Regions from separate parts of the Candidatus Enterococcus dunnyi genome, predicted to be linked through region 1. Evidence: riboswitches for the same ligand, from Rfam matches in the RefSeq annotation. Region 1 holds a riboswitch; the other holds the start of a gene.
What was found. Region 1 has a riboswitch for magnesium ahead of A5889_RS13615 (LCP family protein). Riboswitches for the same ligand answer to the same signal wherever they lie in the genome.

Region 1 (8,419 bases):
TCACCTTTTAGCTGTCCATTTCGGATTTTCAGACCGAATTCAGTCAGCAGCTGGTTCAACTCTTTGATTTTTCGAAATAAGGAAGATTCACTGATCATAAATTTTGTTGTCAACTGAGCCATCGTAAACTCTCGATAATGAAACAGATGGTCGATCAGCTGAAACTTGATCGATGCCCGTATATAATCATCAACGACTTTACTGACTGAAAATCGATCGGACATTTCTACAGAAACCCATTGTCCATCATAAAATAAGCGACAGTCTTTACTATATGGATTTAAATAATAACCTAATTCTTTTAAATCACTTTCAAAAGATGCCTTTGATACACCTAAATGATTCAACAGCTCAGTGTCTTCCATACGACCGCCGGCTAAGATCACTTTTTTCAGTATTTGGATTTCTCTTGCTTCTTTTTTGTCTAGTAATTCTTCAGTTTTCATCGGCATCACTCCATAAAGCAGTAAACGCGAGTTGATTTGTGATATCCATAGCTGTGGAGAAATAAGGATGGTATAAAAAATCTTTTTGATAAAATTGCTCTAATGTTTGTTCTGTCTGAATGCCTAAAGCAAGCGTGTTGATCTTATCCAGAATATCAGCTTTTGATACCAGCTGAGCGCCCAAAATCCGATGACTTTCCTTTTCAAAAATAATTTTCCCAGAAATCTCTTTTTCTCCAGAAAATAAAGAACTCGTTTGCTTTAAATGAGCAACTTCGATCGGCTGATCATGAAAAAGGCCTTCTGCTTCAGTCAAACCTGTACTTGCCACATAATAATCAACAAGCTTCGTACCGATCGTACGAATCGAGCCAATAAATTTTGTCGTAGGTTCTAGTAGATTTTGAGCAACTACAGCACCAGCTCTAACTGCATTATTCACTAAGGGTATATAGAAAGACTCATTCGTCAAGCTGTAAGGTACTTGAATACAATCACCTATTGCAAAGATATTTTGATGAGATGTTTGTAAATAGTGATCCACATAAACGGTTTGGTCTGTGTGGCTATCGATTTTTTCATCTAAATAACTTAAATCTGGCCGGACATTCATCGCAAAAACAGCTCGATCGACCGTTCGACGAGAATGTTGCGTTTCTATCTGTAATCCATCGTCCTTCTCTACGATTTTTTCAACCGTTTCATCAAAATGAAACACTACCCCTCTGTTTTCCATCTCCTGTTGCACAGGTAAAATCATTTCTTGATCAAAATATTTAAATAATAGATAGTCCATTCGTTCATATAAATGAACACTTATCCCTTTACTTAACAGCGTATCAGCAGCTTCTGCACCAATTTGACCACCGCCGATCAATGCAACCTCTTTGCAATTTTCCAGCTGAGCGATCGCTTGCTTGACGCCAGCTAAAAATTTATACTTGAGCACCTTCTCAGAATCGCTCCCCATGATTTTCGTTGACCATTGGCTAGAACCTGTAGCTAAAATCAACTTATCAAAAGATAAGATATTGAGCTCGTCTGATCGTTGATAGTGGATGACCTGCTGATTTGAATCCATGCTCACTACTTTTGCATTCAACAATAACTCGATCCTGTTTTCTTTCAATTGCTGTTCTGAAACAAAGCGAAGCTCTTCGACCGTATCTACAGCTTCGTTATAATAGAGAGTCAATCCACCTGGCAGATAACCGACTGTCGCTTGCTTTTCAACCAGATAAATCTCAGCTTCAGGGTATTTTTTTCGAATCGTAAGAGCTGCTGAAACTCCTGCGAATGATGCACCAATAATCACAACTTTCACTGCATGACCTTCTTTCAAAAATTACTAAACCGTTTTCTTAAAGGATAGCATATGCGTAACCAAAACGCATGAAAATAAACTAAAACGAAAAAAAAGCAGAACATAACCCATAGAGTTATATACTGCTCCTTTTAAATAGTTCTATTTAGTATCTTTCAAAAATTTCTGGATCGCATCTGCATTTTTAGGTGCATCCAGCTCGATCACACTGCCTGAAGGAGTATCATCATTAAAATTCCAGCTGCCTTCTATCGGAACTGAAAGTGATTCTAATGGTTTGACTTTTCCTGTCAGAAAATCCTTCGCTAAATCAATAAACAAGCTTGTCGGAACATTGGTGTCGATTTTCCCGACGATTTTTCCTGCGACCTGAGGCAGTTCCCAAATTGGGATCAAATCTTTCGATTGGTCGATCAACGCATCCATTACTTGCTGTTGTCGTCTGATTCGGCCAAAATCGCCTTCTTCATCCATTCTAAAGCGGGCATATTGCAATAAAGTATTGCCGTCCATGACTTGTTCCCCTTTTAGAATATCGACACCATCTAAATTAATGTCCTTCTCAGCATCTATTTTCACACCTTTTGGATAAAGCTCATCAATGATATCACTAAACTCTTTAAAATCCATCACAACATAATAGTTGATCGGTAGATCAAAATTAGTATTGAGGACTTCTTTTGTCATCTGTGCTCCACCATAGGCATATGCTGCATTGATTTTATCGAGGCTGCCAGCTGGAAATGTCATATAACTATCTCTCATAATAGAAATCAATTTTGGTTGCTTCGTTTTACCGTCATAGTGACCCACCATCAACGTATCAGAACGCCCTTGATCTTCATCATCGTCGCGCGAATCATTTCCTACGACCATAACAGTCAGTTCTTTCTCACTTGTTTGTTCATCACCAGTAAAATTTTGATTGATCGGTGATAGTTTTGCTTCACTTTCTTCTCTTGCTGACTGAAATGAGATTGCCGCATAACAGCCTACACTGACCACCACGAGAATAATAGATAACAACGTGATAATAAGTATTCTTACTGGTTTTTTCATTGTATATTCCTTTCTACAGCTCATATGTCTTCTTGCATAAAAGAAAAATCCTTCACCAAGAATACTCAGCGAAGGGATTAAAGTACTGGGATAAAAACAAAACACAGCTATTCAAAAGCTGCTCTCACCTAGTTCTTCTCTTCGTTGAGTTTTAGCACTATATAACGTAAAAAGCATTGCTTTTAGCTGCTTAGAAAAACGCCTTAATTCGACGATTTTTGTCCTACCCGTACCTGTCTTTCGACATTTCTGAGCAGCAGCCTGTGTTTACATAGGAGCCTCACCTAACAAGTATTTATTTCATTTAAAACTATAAGCGTATCGCTTCACAAAGTCAAATTAAAACATTACAATGGCATTTCGTTTTTGTGTCTAGTAGATTAAAATAAAATTACAATCCCTAGTACTGCTTGGTACGACTCAAAAAAGATCATCCACCAGTAAATTTTCTACCTAACTGAAAATATATAAAACTTTAATATTCTTAAAATAATATACCCTCACTTAAGACTACCAATCCAAAATCACCAAATAAACAGGAGCCTTAAAAAAACTAGTCTAAAGAGTAAAATTTATTTTTTCTAAGCCAAAAATAGTTGATAGAATAACATTGACCCTTTCTATCAGGCTGTTTTTATTTATAATGTAATCATTCGTTTCAATTTGTTCCGTTCCATTTGAATAGGTCAAATGATCGAATTCTTCTTTCATTCTGATTATCTGAGCTTCTTTTTTATATAAGGTGAAGTCGTCGATCACATCTGTTTCATAGCTTCTCTTGAAACCCTCTTTAAGGACGATCGCTGTGACAAGCTCATTGACTGTCAGTTCATCTAGCGGAACCGCTTGTTCATCTAGGACCAAGGTATAATTCTCATTTTCGATTATTCCGCAAACATTACAGCCCCCATCTAATAAATCAACTGTTTTAGAAATTGTTGCACATTTCATTTTTACAGATCCTCTCTCTTATCTTCATTCATCATTAAAAATAGCTTTTTACTCCTTTTCATTATAACAAAAACAACCAAAATGCGACCAGTTATTTTTAAAATAAGAAAGTAAAAATCTAATTCATATTCTATTTCTATAGACGGCCAACATCGATAAGTTATTCTTCTTTTTCTAGAAGCAGTTTTTCTAAATTATCTCTAATTCGAATAATATCTTCGGGTTTTAAATTTTCTGAGATATAAACAATCTTATCTGGTGAAATGAAATCCTGAAATCCTTCGATATAACTTGTCGTTAAAACAAGATCCACTTCATATTTTGAAAAAGTGGCATTTTCATTTACAAACATAATATTATATGATTCTTCAGTATAACGCTTGATTTGCCCAATAATTTTTTTTTCAGCTAAGAATGGCAAATCTGTATCGATGTAGATCAAGAGAAGCGGCTCAAATTTTGACACTTGTCCAATCATTGAAAAAATTAGCGCGTAACGCTCTCGCAAAAATTTCCTTTCTTGAAATAATGAGATCTTTGTTTCCATGTATAGTTCATCTATCAGCCTATTAAGTTTTTTTTCTAATTTAGGATGATTCGTTACTAAAACTTTTCCCCCAGTGTAATTGTTGATTCCCATGGAAAAATTATGAAATATCATGCAGAATAAATGGTATGATAGAAGATATTTATACAATTCAGCTTTCATTTGCACATCAATGAATTCAATTTGTTCTGAAAATTTTCGAAAAAAAGCTTCAACACTTTTGTAGAGTAGTGTCTTCTCCGTTTGATGAAATAAAAAGATTGGCTCTTCATACTCTTTAATCAAGTAAAATTTGGCATTCGTTTGTGCCAATAATAAAAAATATAAACCTTCGTTCTCCGTTAGATTGTAGTCACTAATCCAGGGCTTATCAGATGCTAAAAATTCTTTGGAAAAAAATTGCTGAAGCCACCGTTGGGAAAATTGGATCGGATACCCTCTTATTTGACGTGTTTTATTGATTGCGACAGTATAGTAGATTTCTTCGACATTCGATAAATTTCGAATAGCTTTAGATTGTTCAAAAACAGTATCCACAAAAGCTATTGCCCACTCTCTTTTTACTACTTGAAATACCCAAGTTCTGCCTTTGTACAGATTCCAAAATAAAATATACGCAAATAACCTGATTTGTAGCTCTGGACCATCGATCAACAACATCCCTTTTCTACTAATGATTCTAAGCTCATAATCCTTGATATGGTGGTTGATCTCTTGTATTCTCCTTTTTATCGTTGAATCACTGATATAATATTCAATAGAAAGTTGAACTAAGGAAAGTTGCTCACCTAACAGCAAATCCTGTAATAAAATAATCGAAAATGAAGTTGCTATAAGATACTGAACAAATCTATGATACCCCTTATAGTTTTCATATGTCACTTGTACATACTTATCATCAGAAACTATCACACTTATGTCATTAATTTCCGCATTTTTATGATCATAGCGTATATCTTCAACATATTTTTGGATCGTCCTTTGCTCGAATCCAGTTATGTGAGCTAATGCTTCAAAAGAGATCGATTTCCGGCTATCTTTTATTGTGTTCAAAATTTCTAGTTTATTTTGAGTATAGCTATCGATAAAATCCAGTAAGAAGTTCATATATACATCTCCTACATAAATCATAATCATTTCACTTTCTTCATTATACACAGCATTCAAATTTTTAGTTCTTTTTATGCTCTTGTTTTTTACTTTGCATTACCCAAAGTAAAAAACACCCCTTCAAAGAGTGTTTTTTAACTTAAAATTTAGTCATTTTATGAAGAGGGAAAATTCTCATAGTCACAACTCCGATGATTTCTTTTTCATCGATCAATCCATAAAAACGACTGTCGGTAGAATAGGGGCGGTTATCCCCTAAAATAAGGTACTTTCCTTTTGGAATCATATTTTCATTGAACAACTGCTCTGAAGTAAAATCCTTTGTATAGAAACTCCCGCTTATATCAGCCTGCTGAATCTCTTCAGCAATAAATTTCTCTTCAACAGCTTCATTATTGATATACAGTCGATCTTTGTCATACCTGATGTTTTCACCAGGCATCCCGACGATACGTCTAATGATGATCTCTTTTCTATCGGCTAGTTTAATAGCTACTAGCTTGAATCTCTTTTTTTCGCTCAATTTACTGACAAAAACAGTTTCTTTAGCTGCTAAAGAAGGCATCATCGCATAACCGTCGATCTTTACGAAGGTAAATGTAACGATCGATATCAGCCAAATCAGAACACTTGTCAAGATGACTGCGGAAATCAGTTCCAAAAACAGCCGTTTGATAAACCGGCCTCTTTTATTTTTCTTCTTGTTATTTTTTTTACGAGAGTTTTTTCTCTTAGGTTGTATTTTTTTCTTTTTTTTACGCGGATATTGTTTTTTTGGTTTATCTATTTTTTGCTTATTTTGAGATCCATTTGTTTGTTGCTTTCTGTGTTTAGATGTTTTTTTATGGGAAGATTTTTTGTTCATTTTTCCTCCTACCTATGACCTCTGACAACACCTATTTTTGTTCTGCTAATGATTTTTCATCAACATTAAACTTTTTAAATACCGCTTTTTCATTATTTTTAACTTTTTCAACATCTGCTTTTAAAGTCTCTAATTGTTTCGGGTCTCTATAAACTTCTAAGGACTGAGACGAAAGATTCACCCCTAATTCTTTCATCGAGGTGTAATAGCGATTGATCAATAATTGTCCCTCACTACTAATCCGATAATCCGCTTTGTTTAACGCAAATCCGGATAAACGAGATGCCAAAGTATTCATATTGGTACTGATCGTTTTTTCATCCCCATTGTCGGCAGCATCCGACAGCTGATTTTCAATCTCATTTAAATAATAATAGCCGTTCACGATCGCTTTTTGATCAGCTTCACTCAAGTTACTTGCCTGATAGTAAATCGTGTATGCAGAGCCTGCTCCAAAAGCAAGACTTGCGATCAAACAGAGGATAGACAAAAGAATATTCCTTTTTTGCTTTTTTTGTGCTTGTCTTTTTGCACGGATTATTCGCTTGCGTTTCTTTTTATTTTTAGTTCGGATCTTTGTTAGTTTGCTGACATCTTTTTTTGCTCGAATGAAGAGAATGAAAAAGAGTGTGACCGAAAGTAGAAATAAAATAGCCGTTGCCAAACAAATGACTGCTATCCAATCAAGTATTGTCATTTTATTTCTCCCTTCTAACTATTCGCTGTGCGATTGATCTCATTTATTTTTGAACATTCTTTCTTTTTTTCCGACGTTTCTTCGCTTTTGTTTTTTTATTCATCACGATACGAATCACAATAAATACAACTGCTACTAATACGACTACGCCGCCAACGATCATTGCAATCAATTTCCAATCGATTCCTTGATTTTGAACCAATCCGACAGCCTCTTTGTTGAATTTATCTGCTTCTTCTTGAGTAATTTTGAATTTTTCCGTCCATTCCCAACGTTTTTCTCCTGATGTAGCAATGACATGCGCCCGATAATTCCCCGCTTTCATCGCTTCTCCTGCCATTCCTACTTGGAAATTTAGAATAGAGTTTGGTGCCATACGCATTTTATTTTTCTTTGATTCATATAAAACGGTATCGCTTTTTTCACCCATGATTTGTGCTTCTACGGTCAAATCTTTCAGCACAGCAGCCTGTGTATTCCCTAAATCAATCGTCACGGTATTTCTAAAATCTGGTGATGACGCATAGGCTTTGACAAAGGTCATATCCATAGGTAATTCTCGATCAGTTTCCTTCAAGCGCATGCCGATCACATAAGCGTATTTATTGATGACCATGGTTCCACCATTATCGACTGCCTGTTCATCGTTGGACTCTCTTTGCAGTTGGATTCCACCTAATATGATGCCATCAAATTCTGTTTCAGGCATTGTGATATTCAGCTTCAAATTCTCTTCAGATTTTGGTTTTATTTTGACTGACTCTGTTGTTTTGACGATGTCGGTAAATTCGTATTTCATTGATTTATCAGCAGAAAACTTATTAGGGCCGTATTCAATGATTCCGTTAGAATTTGTTCGTGCACCAGTCAGCTTCGCATTGACTTTGATTTCTTTGTCACTTGGATTTTTTAAGGCAATTTCAACCGTTTGCTTTTGCCCTGGTACCATCCTTAAATCAAAAAAGCCAGAATCAGAATTTTGATTCTCCGGAAAAATCACTTGATATGTAAAGCCTGTTGCTCCAGCCGAATTCTCAGCTGTTTGCTCTTTTGATTCCTCTTTTGCATATGTAGAAATACCACCTATAGTTAGGAATTGAATTATCATGAACACAGTAAGTATGAGAAGTGTTTTTACTTTCATTTGTTTTTCCTTTCAAAAAAGCAGGCACTAATTGATTAGTGCTAATTAGTGCCCAGCCATTTAATTTAGTTACAAGTTTTGTATTAGTCGATCGCTACTGTAGAAATTGTCCACAATACTTCTGCTGTATAAGCAGATTTAGTTTTGATTGCATTACCTGGTACGAATAAGCTCACTGAACCATTATCGATTTTGTTTGCATCAGAAGCATTTGGTGTCCCTGTTGAATCTTCTGCAGTTGCTGATCCAAAGTTTTTACCTGCTGGTGCTGTAGGA
Region 2 (8,419 bases), 1.3 Mb from region 1:
GAGGTCTTCAATACATTCATGGCTGAAGAAGAAGAATAGAATTTAAGAAATAGCTGAATCCTCATATATGAGGATTCAGTTTTTTTATGAATATCAGTATCAAAGTGTTTAATGATGTTCAGTGATTGCCTATGCTATATTTCTTCTTACAAATTACCAAATGACAAGAGAGGCAATACTATGAAATATGATCATCATAATTTTATCTTATTATAAAAAATGAAGATAAATATAGTATAAATAAAAGATAATTTAAAACAATATGTTGAAAACGTTTGCTTTTTTATGCTAAAATAAAAACAGGAATGTAACCTTTTGGGCATAACCTAAACTACTCATATCTATGGGCTAGTTTAGGTTTTTTTGTTTAAAAAGCAAGAAAGGAGTTTTTACGATTTACTAGAATGTTGAACAAAACATGAAGGAGGAAGGGATTTGAAGAAATTTAGAAGAACGATTAGTTGGGTTGGCTTGTTGCTTGCAGTAATCACATTGGGAGGGTGTACTCAGTCAGCTAAAACAGAAAAGACAAATACTGATAAAAATGAGGAGACATCTGTTGTTCGGGAAACAGCCTTTGGGAAGGTGAAAGGGTATGAAGAGAAAGAAGCGCTTGTATGGTTAGGCGTCCCATACGGCGGTGAAACCGCAAAAGAAGCGCGCTGGAAAGCACCAACAGATCCACAGCCTTGGGAAGGCGCACGTGATGCAACAAAGGCCGGAAGTGTTGCTTTACAAACGAGTGCAGATGGTATCGTAGGTTCAGAAGATGGCTTAAATCTGGATATCTACCGTCCTAATAATGATAAGAAAGACTTACCGGTTCTTGTTTATATCCATGGTGGGAATAATCAAACGGGGACAGCGGAAGAAATCTCCGGCGTTTCTTTTGTGACTGGGCATGATGCGATTGTCGTTTCCGTCAATTATCGTTTAGGTCCACTTGGATTTAATCCACTGCCAGCTTTAAAAAATGGAACAAAAGAAGAGAATTCCGGAAATTACACATTGCTGGATTTAAGTAAGTCGTTAGATTGGGTAAAGCAAAATATTGAAAATTTCGGTGGAGATCAAAATAATATCACAGTCAGTGGCTTTTCTGCTGGCGGGCGTGATGTGATGGCTATGCTGATTTCACCAATATTTGAAGGGAAATTCGATAAAGCGATCTCATTTAGCGGAGGAATGACTATTGCCGATGAAAAAAGAAGTCAAGAAGTCTATGCGCAGGCAATTGCTCCATTGGTTGTAGAAGATGGTCTAAAAGAAAATGAAACTCAAGCAAAAGACTGGCTATTGAGCACAGATCAAGAGGTAAAGGATTATCTGTATGCACTTGATGGAGATCGATTAGTTGGACTGATGAGCAATGCAGGGATTCGGATGAGTGTGTTCCCTCATTTATTTAATGATGGATATGTGCTTCCAAAAGAAGGGTTTGACACAGAAGACTATCATTCTGTTCCTCTGATGATGCTGACTGGAGAGCAGGAATTCTCCTTATTTGGGCGCTTTGATCCGTATTTTTCTCAATATTTAGAAGGCGGAAAAATTGATACTGATCCTGAAATTGCGAATCAATATGCGTTTATTAATAACTATGGCGGACAACTATACAGCTTGTTCAATGTTCAAGAGTCTGCAGAAAAAATGAATCAGCATTATCAAGCGGCTATCTATGGCATGGAAATCGAATTCGGTGCAGATAAAGCTGTAGTAGGAGAAGAAATGGCTAAACTTGGTGCATTCCATGGTGTCTTTGTCCCGTTGCTTGATACGGAAAGTAAAAATTATGCAGGCTTAGTTGGAGCAGGTTATGATAGTGAAGGAGCGAAGGATTTAAGCAAAGTATTCCAGAATTATTTATTTGAGTTTATTAAAAACGGTGATCCAAATGGTTCGGATCTGCCGAAGTGGGAAGAATGGCAAGCTGGATCGAAAGACAATCTCTTATTTGTAAATGCGGACAAAAAACAAGCATCAGCAAAAATGGGGCATAAAACCTATGATTATGAAAAAGTTTTGGAAGCAATCGATCAGGATACAACAGTGTCAGAGAATCAAAAGCAAGAGTTGTTGAGCAAAGTAATGAATGGCCGCTGGTTTAGCAAACGGCTGGATGAAAAGTATGAGCAGCTTTCTGATTTTGATAAAGAATAGAAAGATTTGCTGTCGGTATAAATATAAGACTGAGAAATGTTAAAAATAATCTCGATACCATACGGTAAAAAAGTGACTTATCATTTTTAGCGGGTTTAGGCTAAATTTGATGAGTCACTTTATTCGTATAAACATTTGCGAATCAAAGAGCCTGTTTTTCATTTTGATAGAACATGGAAAGTATCAATCCGATAGCAATAAAATTCGCTAGATAAGCAGTTCCTCCCTGGCTGATAAAAGGCAACGGAATACCAGTCAAAGGCAATAATCCAATATTTGAACCGATATTTTCTAGGATATGAAACAAAAAATACATGATGATCCCAGTCGTGATATAAGCATAAAATTCTCGTTTAGCTGCTAAAGTACAGATCAGCATTTGATATATGAGATAGAAGAAAAGTAAGAGCAGGAAGCAACTTCCGATAAATCCATAGGCTTCAGCGATAACGGTAAAGATCATATCGGATTCCCGAACTGGGACGTAGACTTGTAAATTGGTCAGTCCTTTTCCCGCTAATTCTCCTGACCCAATCGCGCTCAACCCTCTAGCTTGCTGAAAAGCGATCGAATCCGCATAAGCAAATGGATCCAGCCAAGCGTGAATACGGTCGAATTGATAAGGCTTAAAGTGTAAATAGGCAAGTATTTTTTGCCCTTGCTCCGTTAAAACCAACAAGATCGCACTGATGCCGATCAAACTCAAACCGCCAAAAAGAGGAACCAAAAGTTTCCAAGAGCAGCTTGAAACAAGTAGAATACCAAATAAAATCGATAGAAAAACTAAACTAGTCCCAAAATCTTTTTGATAAAACATCAGTCCAAAAATAGGGATGCTCACAAGTAATAGTTTTCCTAAAAGTGACAGCTCCTCTTTTAGCGAAGAGAATGTCTTACCATATTTTGTCACGAGATAAGCCAGCATCAGAATATAGCCCAATTTTGCAAACTCAGAAGGCTGAAAAGCAAGCGGACCAAGGCGAATCCAGCGTTTGGTTCCGGTAGCAACAGCCATCACAGGATCATGGAATTTTACTAACAAGCCCATCAAAATCAGGGAACAAAGATAAAGATAAGGAGCAGCTTTCCATAAAATTTTGATTGGAATCAGCATCGTCAAAAACATAGTGATGATTCCTAAGAGTGTCCACAACAGCTGTTTTATTAGCAATGGAGTGACAGCAGTGATCGTAGGATCAGCTTTGAAAGCACCGTATTGTGCGACAAAGCCAACTAAGATCAGTAGCAAAACTGGGAGTAAAAGACCGTAATTGATCAGCTCATTCGATCTGTTCCGAATTCGTTTCATTGGCTTTCACCTCGTGATCGTTGTTTTTCTCTCAGCTCGCTTGCGCGAACATTCAACGCAACACCGAGAACAAGGCTCAAGATCAATAGACTAGATCCGCCATAGCTGATAAATGGAAAGGTCAGTCCAGTCATCGGGATATAGCCCAAAAGACTGCCGACATTGACAGAAACCTGCAAGAGCAATAAGACACCGCAGCCAATGTACAGGTAAGAATAATAAAGACGATTCGTTTTTATCCCTAATAAAAGCAAGCGAGCGACCATAAAGAAGACCAAAAATAGAATGCCCAAAGAAAAAATCAAGCCAAGTTCCTCTATACATATCGCAAAAATAAAATCTGTATCAGGCTCAGGTAAAAAGCCTTTTTTCTGAATACTGTTTCCTAAACCTAAGCCCCAAAATCCGCCATTATGGATCGCATAATAGGCATTGGATGTTTGAAAGCCTTTGCCCATAGGATCGATAAAAGGATTTTGCATGACTTCAAAACGTGTCACTAAGTAACTGAATTTTTGCGGCAGCCACTCTGTGGGCAAAGATAATAAGAGCATTGTTCCCAATTTTTTTGCGATGACGAACCCGATCAAAGCAAATGACATAAACCACGGTGACAGTCCGCTGGTTAAAAATAAAATCAATACTAGAATAAAAATCATGGAAGCACCAGCGATGTTTGGCTGTAAAGCAACGAAAAACATCAAGCTGATCGAAACGATTATCGGCTGTCTGTACTGTTTGAAAGAGAAAGGCGTGACGGTTTCTGTTTTTGATAATGCAAGAGCCAGATAAAGCACTAAAATAAATGGGACCAACTCTGAAGGCTGAAACAAAAGAATTCCTAAATTGAGCCAACGTTTGGCACCGCCAACGCTTGTTCCGATGACTGGTAATAGAATTAAGGAAAGAAATGTCAGGCCAAGCAACATGTGAATAATCGTAGGCTTTCTCAAAACAGCTAAATTGATCCGATAGACGATAGCTAAACAAACCAGACTGAAAATAAAATAAGAGGTCTGCTTGAATGCTTTATGTGCCGGACTTGATTGGCTATCAAGCAATTGATAAGAACTAGCGCTATATACCATTAAAATGCCGATCACACACAAAATAAGATAAGGGAGAAGGAGGTAAAAATCTAGATAAACTATTTTGGAAGGCTTCCGCAGCGTCTTCATTCATCTGCTCCGTCAGTTAAAAAGTCATTTATCGCCTGTGCATTTTGCTTCTCATCGATTTCTAAAACACTGCCTGCCTCCGTATAATCGTTAAATGCCCAGCTCCCTTCAACTGGAACAGATAAGGTTTGAAGAGGTTTTACTTTCCCACCTAAAAAGTCTTTGGCTAAATCGATCAGAAGTTCGGCTGGAATATTCGTGTCTAGATAACCAACGGCTTCTCCAGCAATTTGAGGCAGCTGTAAAAGTGGGACCGCGTTTGTAGCTTGTTTTGCTAAAGCGTCCATGACTTGCTGCTGTCTTCTGATACGACCAAAGTCTCCTTCGCCATCCATGCGGAATCTGGCGTACTGCAATAAAGTATTCCCATCCATTGTTTGATTGCCTTTTTTTATATCGACGTTATCTAAGTTCAGCTCTTTTTCTGCATCGATTTGGACACCTTTGGGGTAAAGATCATCGATCAAACGAATAAAATGGTTAAAATCAACGGCTATATAATAATTGATGGGCAGATCAAAGGAGCTATTCAAGACTTGTTTAGTCAGCTCAGCTCCACCGTAAGCGTAGGCAGCATTGATTTTTTCTGCTCCATGTCCAGGTATTTGAACGTAAGAATCCCGCATGATCGACAGCAGCTTTGGTTGTTTGGCTTCACTATTATAATGCGCCACCATCAACGTATCTGCCCGTCCACCGTCTTCGTCATCTTCGCGTCCGTCATCACCGATCAATAGAATCGTGATTTCTTTTAAATTTGTTTGTGCATCTGCAGAAAAAGTCAAATTCTTTCGTTTAGTGATGTGTGTTTGGGCTGTTTTTTTACCATGATGAAAGCCGATGACTGCATAACAGCCAAGAGCGGTAAAAATCAAAACAGTGATAAGACTAATACAAATCAAACTCTTTTTTACTAGATTCATTGTTATTCCTCGCTAATCATTTTATTGATCATCAAATAAATTGCGGCGCTAGGAATCGACATATACGTCGGGATGACCGTTTTCTTGCTGACTAGGTTGTTTAGACCGAGCTGATTTTTCACCTCCAAACAGTTCACTGATCCAAAACAAAAAACTTCGCTGAAAAAGACTCAGCGAAGGGGATTGATTCCAGCATAAAAAAGGGTCATCATTCTCATCGTTGAGTTTTAGCACTATGAAACGTAAAAAGCATTGCTTTTAGCTACTTTGTGAAAAGCCTTAATTCGACAATTCCTGTCCTACCCATGCCTGTCTTTCGACATTTTTGAGCAGTAGCCTGTGTTTTCATAGGAGCCTCACCTAACAAGTTATTTAGATCGCCACAACTATAATCAATTCAATAACGGAAGTCAATCGTTCAAAAGTTAATTTTTTCCTAAGTAAAAAGAAAGGTTGAAAGAATATCGTTTCCGAGATCGGTCGAGAATACGTTTAGATCAAGCTATTTCATAAAAGAACTAAGAAAAAATTGATTTAAGTATCTTTACTAATAGAAAATCAAGAACCTCTTTTCTTTAGATTTTTTTAATAAAAATAACAGCTAGAATCATTTGTTTAAGAGAAGCTTTAAATTTTATGTCGCATCCAACTTGAAAACAGAGTAAGATAGAATAGTGGAAGAATGCGCTTGCATTTTTAGAAATGGAGGAAGGTAAATGAGCTATAGAATAATACAGCAAGAAAATTGGATACTCGTTGAAAATGATCAAGGAGCAGCCTTAGGTTATGCAGCAGATTCGGGAGTAACATTGATTGAGCAGGATGGATTCGCTTTTAAAGATTTGAATAAAAATGGCTGTTTGGATCCATATGAAGACTGGCGCTTGCCAATCGAAGAGAGAATCGAAGATTTAGTCACACGATTAAGTGTGGAAGAAATGGCTGGCTTGATGTTGTATAGTCGCCATCAAACAGTATCAAGAAGTGACAATCATTTTGTGCAGATGTTTTCCGGTACATATGGGGGGAAGGCGCTCGCAGACTATGACGGACCGATTTCTGAATTGACGGACCAGCAAAAGGAATTTTTAACGAAGGATCACATCCGCCATGTACTTTTGACGAGGGTAGAATCACCAAAAGCAGCCGCACAATGGACGAATAAAATTCAGGCGATGGCCGAAAGCTTGGACTCGGGCATCCCAGTGAATATCAGCTCAGATCCGCGTCACAGCACAAGTGCAGACACAGAATTCAATGCCGGAGCAGGCGGAGAGATTTCTATGTGGCCGGAGCAGTTAGGGTTAGCAGCAGCTTTTGATCCTGAGCTGGTGAAACAATTTGGAGAAATCGCTAGTCAAGAATATCGGGCATTAGGAATTACGACCGCTTTGTCACCGCAGATTGATTTAGCCACTGAACCACGCTGGATGCGTTTTTCGGGTACCTTTGGTGAAGGGGTAAAATTAGTCACTGCTTTAGCTCAAGCTTATTGTGATGGTTTTCAAACAACGAAAGAAGCAAACGGTTGGGGCAAGGAAAGTGTGAATGCGATGGTCAAACATTGGCCGGGGGGCGGCAGTGGTGAGGCTGGACGAGATGGCCACTATGGTTATGGAAAATATGCAGTTTATCCTGGAAATAATTTTAACGAGCATCTAAAACCATTTCTAGAAGGAGCATTTGATTTACAGGAAGGGACAAAGAAAGCGGCAGCAGTCATGCCGTACTATACGATATCTTATGATCAAGATCAGAAACATGGAGAAAATGTTGGAAACGGTTTTAGCCAATTTATCCTAAATGATCTATTACGAAAGAAATATCATTATGATGGCGTTGTTTGTACAGACTGGTCGATCACAGCTGATCCAGTACAAATCGATCAATTTCTTGGCGGAAAAAGCTGGGGAGTAGAGGAGCTGACTGTGGAGCAACGTCATTACAAAGCACTTTTGGCAGGCGTTGATCAGTTTGGAGGAAATAATGAAATTGCCCCCGTTTTGGCTGCTTTTGAATTGGGCGCTAAAGAATATGGGACACAAGCAATGAAAGAAAGGTTCCACGTTTCGGCTCGCAGATTGTTGAAGAATCTGTTTCAAACAGGTTTATTTGAAAATCCATATCTAATATCAGAAAAATCTGAAGAAATCGTTGGGCAGCCACAATTTATGGAAGCAGGATTTAAAGCACAGCAAAAATCTTTAGTACTGCTAAAAAATAAGCACAGGCTATTGCCTTTAGAAAAGACGGCTAAATTGTATATTCCTAAGCAGCACATTGGTGCTTCAAAGGATTGGTTTGGTCATCCGCAACCTGCATTTGAAAAAGATCCTGTCAATCGAAGCCTCGTCGAGAAATATTTTCAAGTTGTGGATTCGCCTGAACAAGCAGATGCGATTTGGCTATTTTTAGAGTCGCCTAAAACATATGGCTATTCGAATGAAGATCGTGGCAATGGCTATCTACCGATCAGTTTGCAATACAAGCCATACACTGCACACTTTGCCCGAAAAAAAAGTCTTGCTGGCGGTGATCGTTCTTACCATGGAAAGAAAAATACGGCAAGTAATGGGCAGGATATCGAAACACTGCAACGATTAAAGGAACAACATCCTAATGTACCGATCATTGTGAGCTTGACATTGAAAAACCCAACGATCGTTGCAGAATTCGAGCCGTATGTCGATGCGATTATTGTCGATTTTGGTGTACAAACACAAGCGATACTTAGTGTTTTAAGCGGCGCTTTCACTCCTTCTGGGCTGTTGCCGTTCCAAATGCCGGCAGATATGGAAACAGTTGAAAAACAACAAGAAGATGTTCCGCTTGATATGAAGTGTTACTCA

Region 2: another riboswitch for magnesium. It lies ahead of A5889_RS03485 (LCP family protein); the one in region 1 lies ahead of A5889_RS13615 (LCP family protein).

Annotation. Positions count from the first base shown of each region.
Region 1 is NZ_CP147246.1:2,891,969-2,900,387, reverse strand. It holds gene A5889_RS13625 (helix-turn-helix domain-containing protein) at 1-446, opposite strand, end outside; gene A5889_RS13620 (FAD-dependent oxidoreductase) at 436-1,770, opposite strand; gene A5889_RS13615 (LCP family protein) at 1,912-2,829, opposite strand; M-box (ykoK) riboswitch at 2,960-3,128, opposite strand; gene A5889_RS13610 (DUF4809 family protein) at 3,388-3,780, opposite strand; gene A5889_RS13605 (helix-turn-helix domain-containing protein) at 3,941-5,434, opposite strand; gene lepB (signal peptidase I) at 5,577-6,302, opposite strand; gene A5889_RS13595 (hypothetical protein) at 6,334-6,999, opposite strand; gene A5889_RS13590 (DUF916 and DUF3324 domain-containing protein) at 7,043-8,143, opposite strand; gene A5889_RS13585 (WxL domain-containing protein) at 8,227-8,419, opposite strand, start outside.
Region 2 is NZ_CP147246.1:730,500-738,918, reverse strand. It holds gene A5889_RS03505 (DUF1292 domain-containing protein) at 1-39, shown strand, start outside; gene A5889_RS03500 (carboxylesterase family protein) at 436-2,160, shown strand; gene A5889_RS03495 (FtsW/RodA/SpoVE family cell cycle protein) at 2,303-3,469, opposite strand; gene A5889_RS03490 (FtsW/RodA/SpoVE family cell cycle protein) at 3,466-4,647, opposite strand; gene A5889_RS03485 (LCP family protein) at 4,644-5,570, opposite strand; M-box (ykoK) riboswitch at 5,776-5,945, opposite strand; gene A5889_RS03480 (glycoside hydrolase family 3 protein) at 6,287-8,419, shown strand, end outside.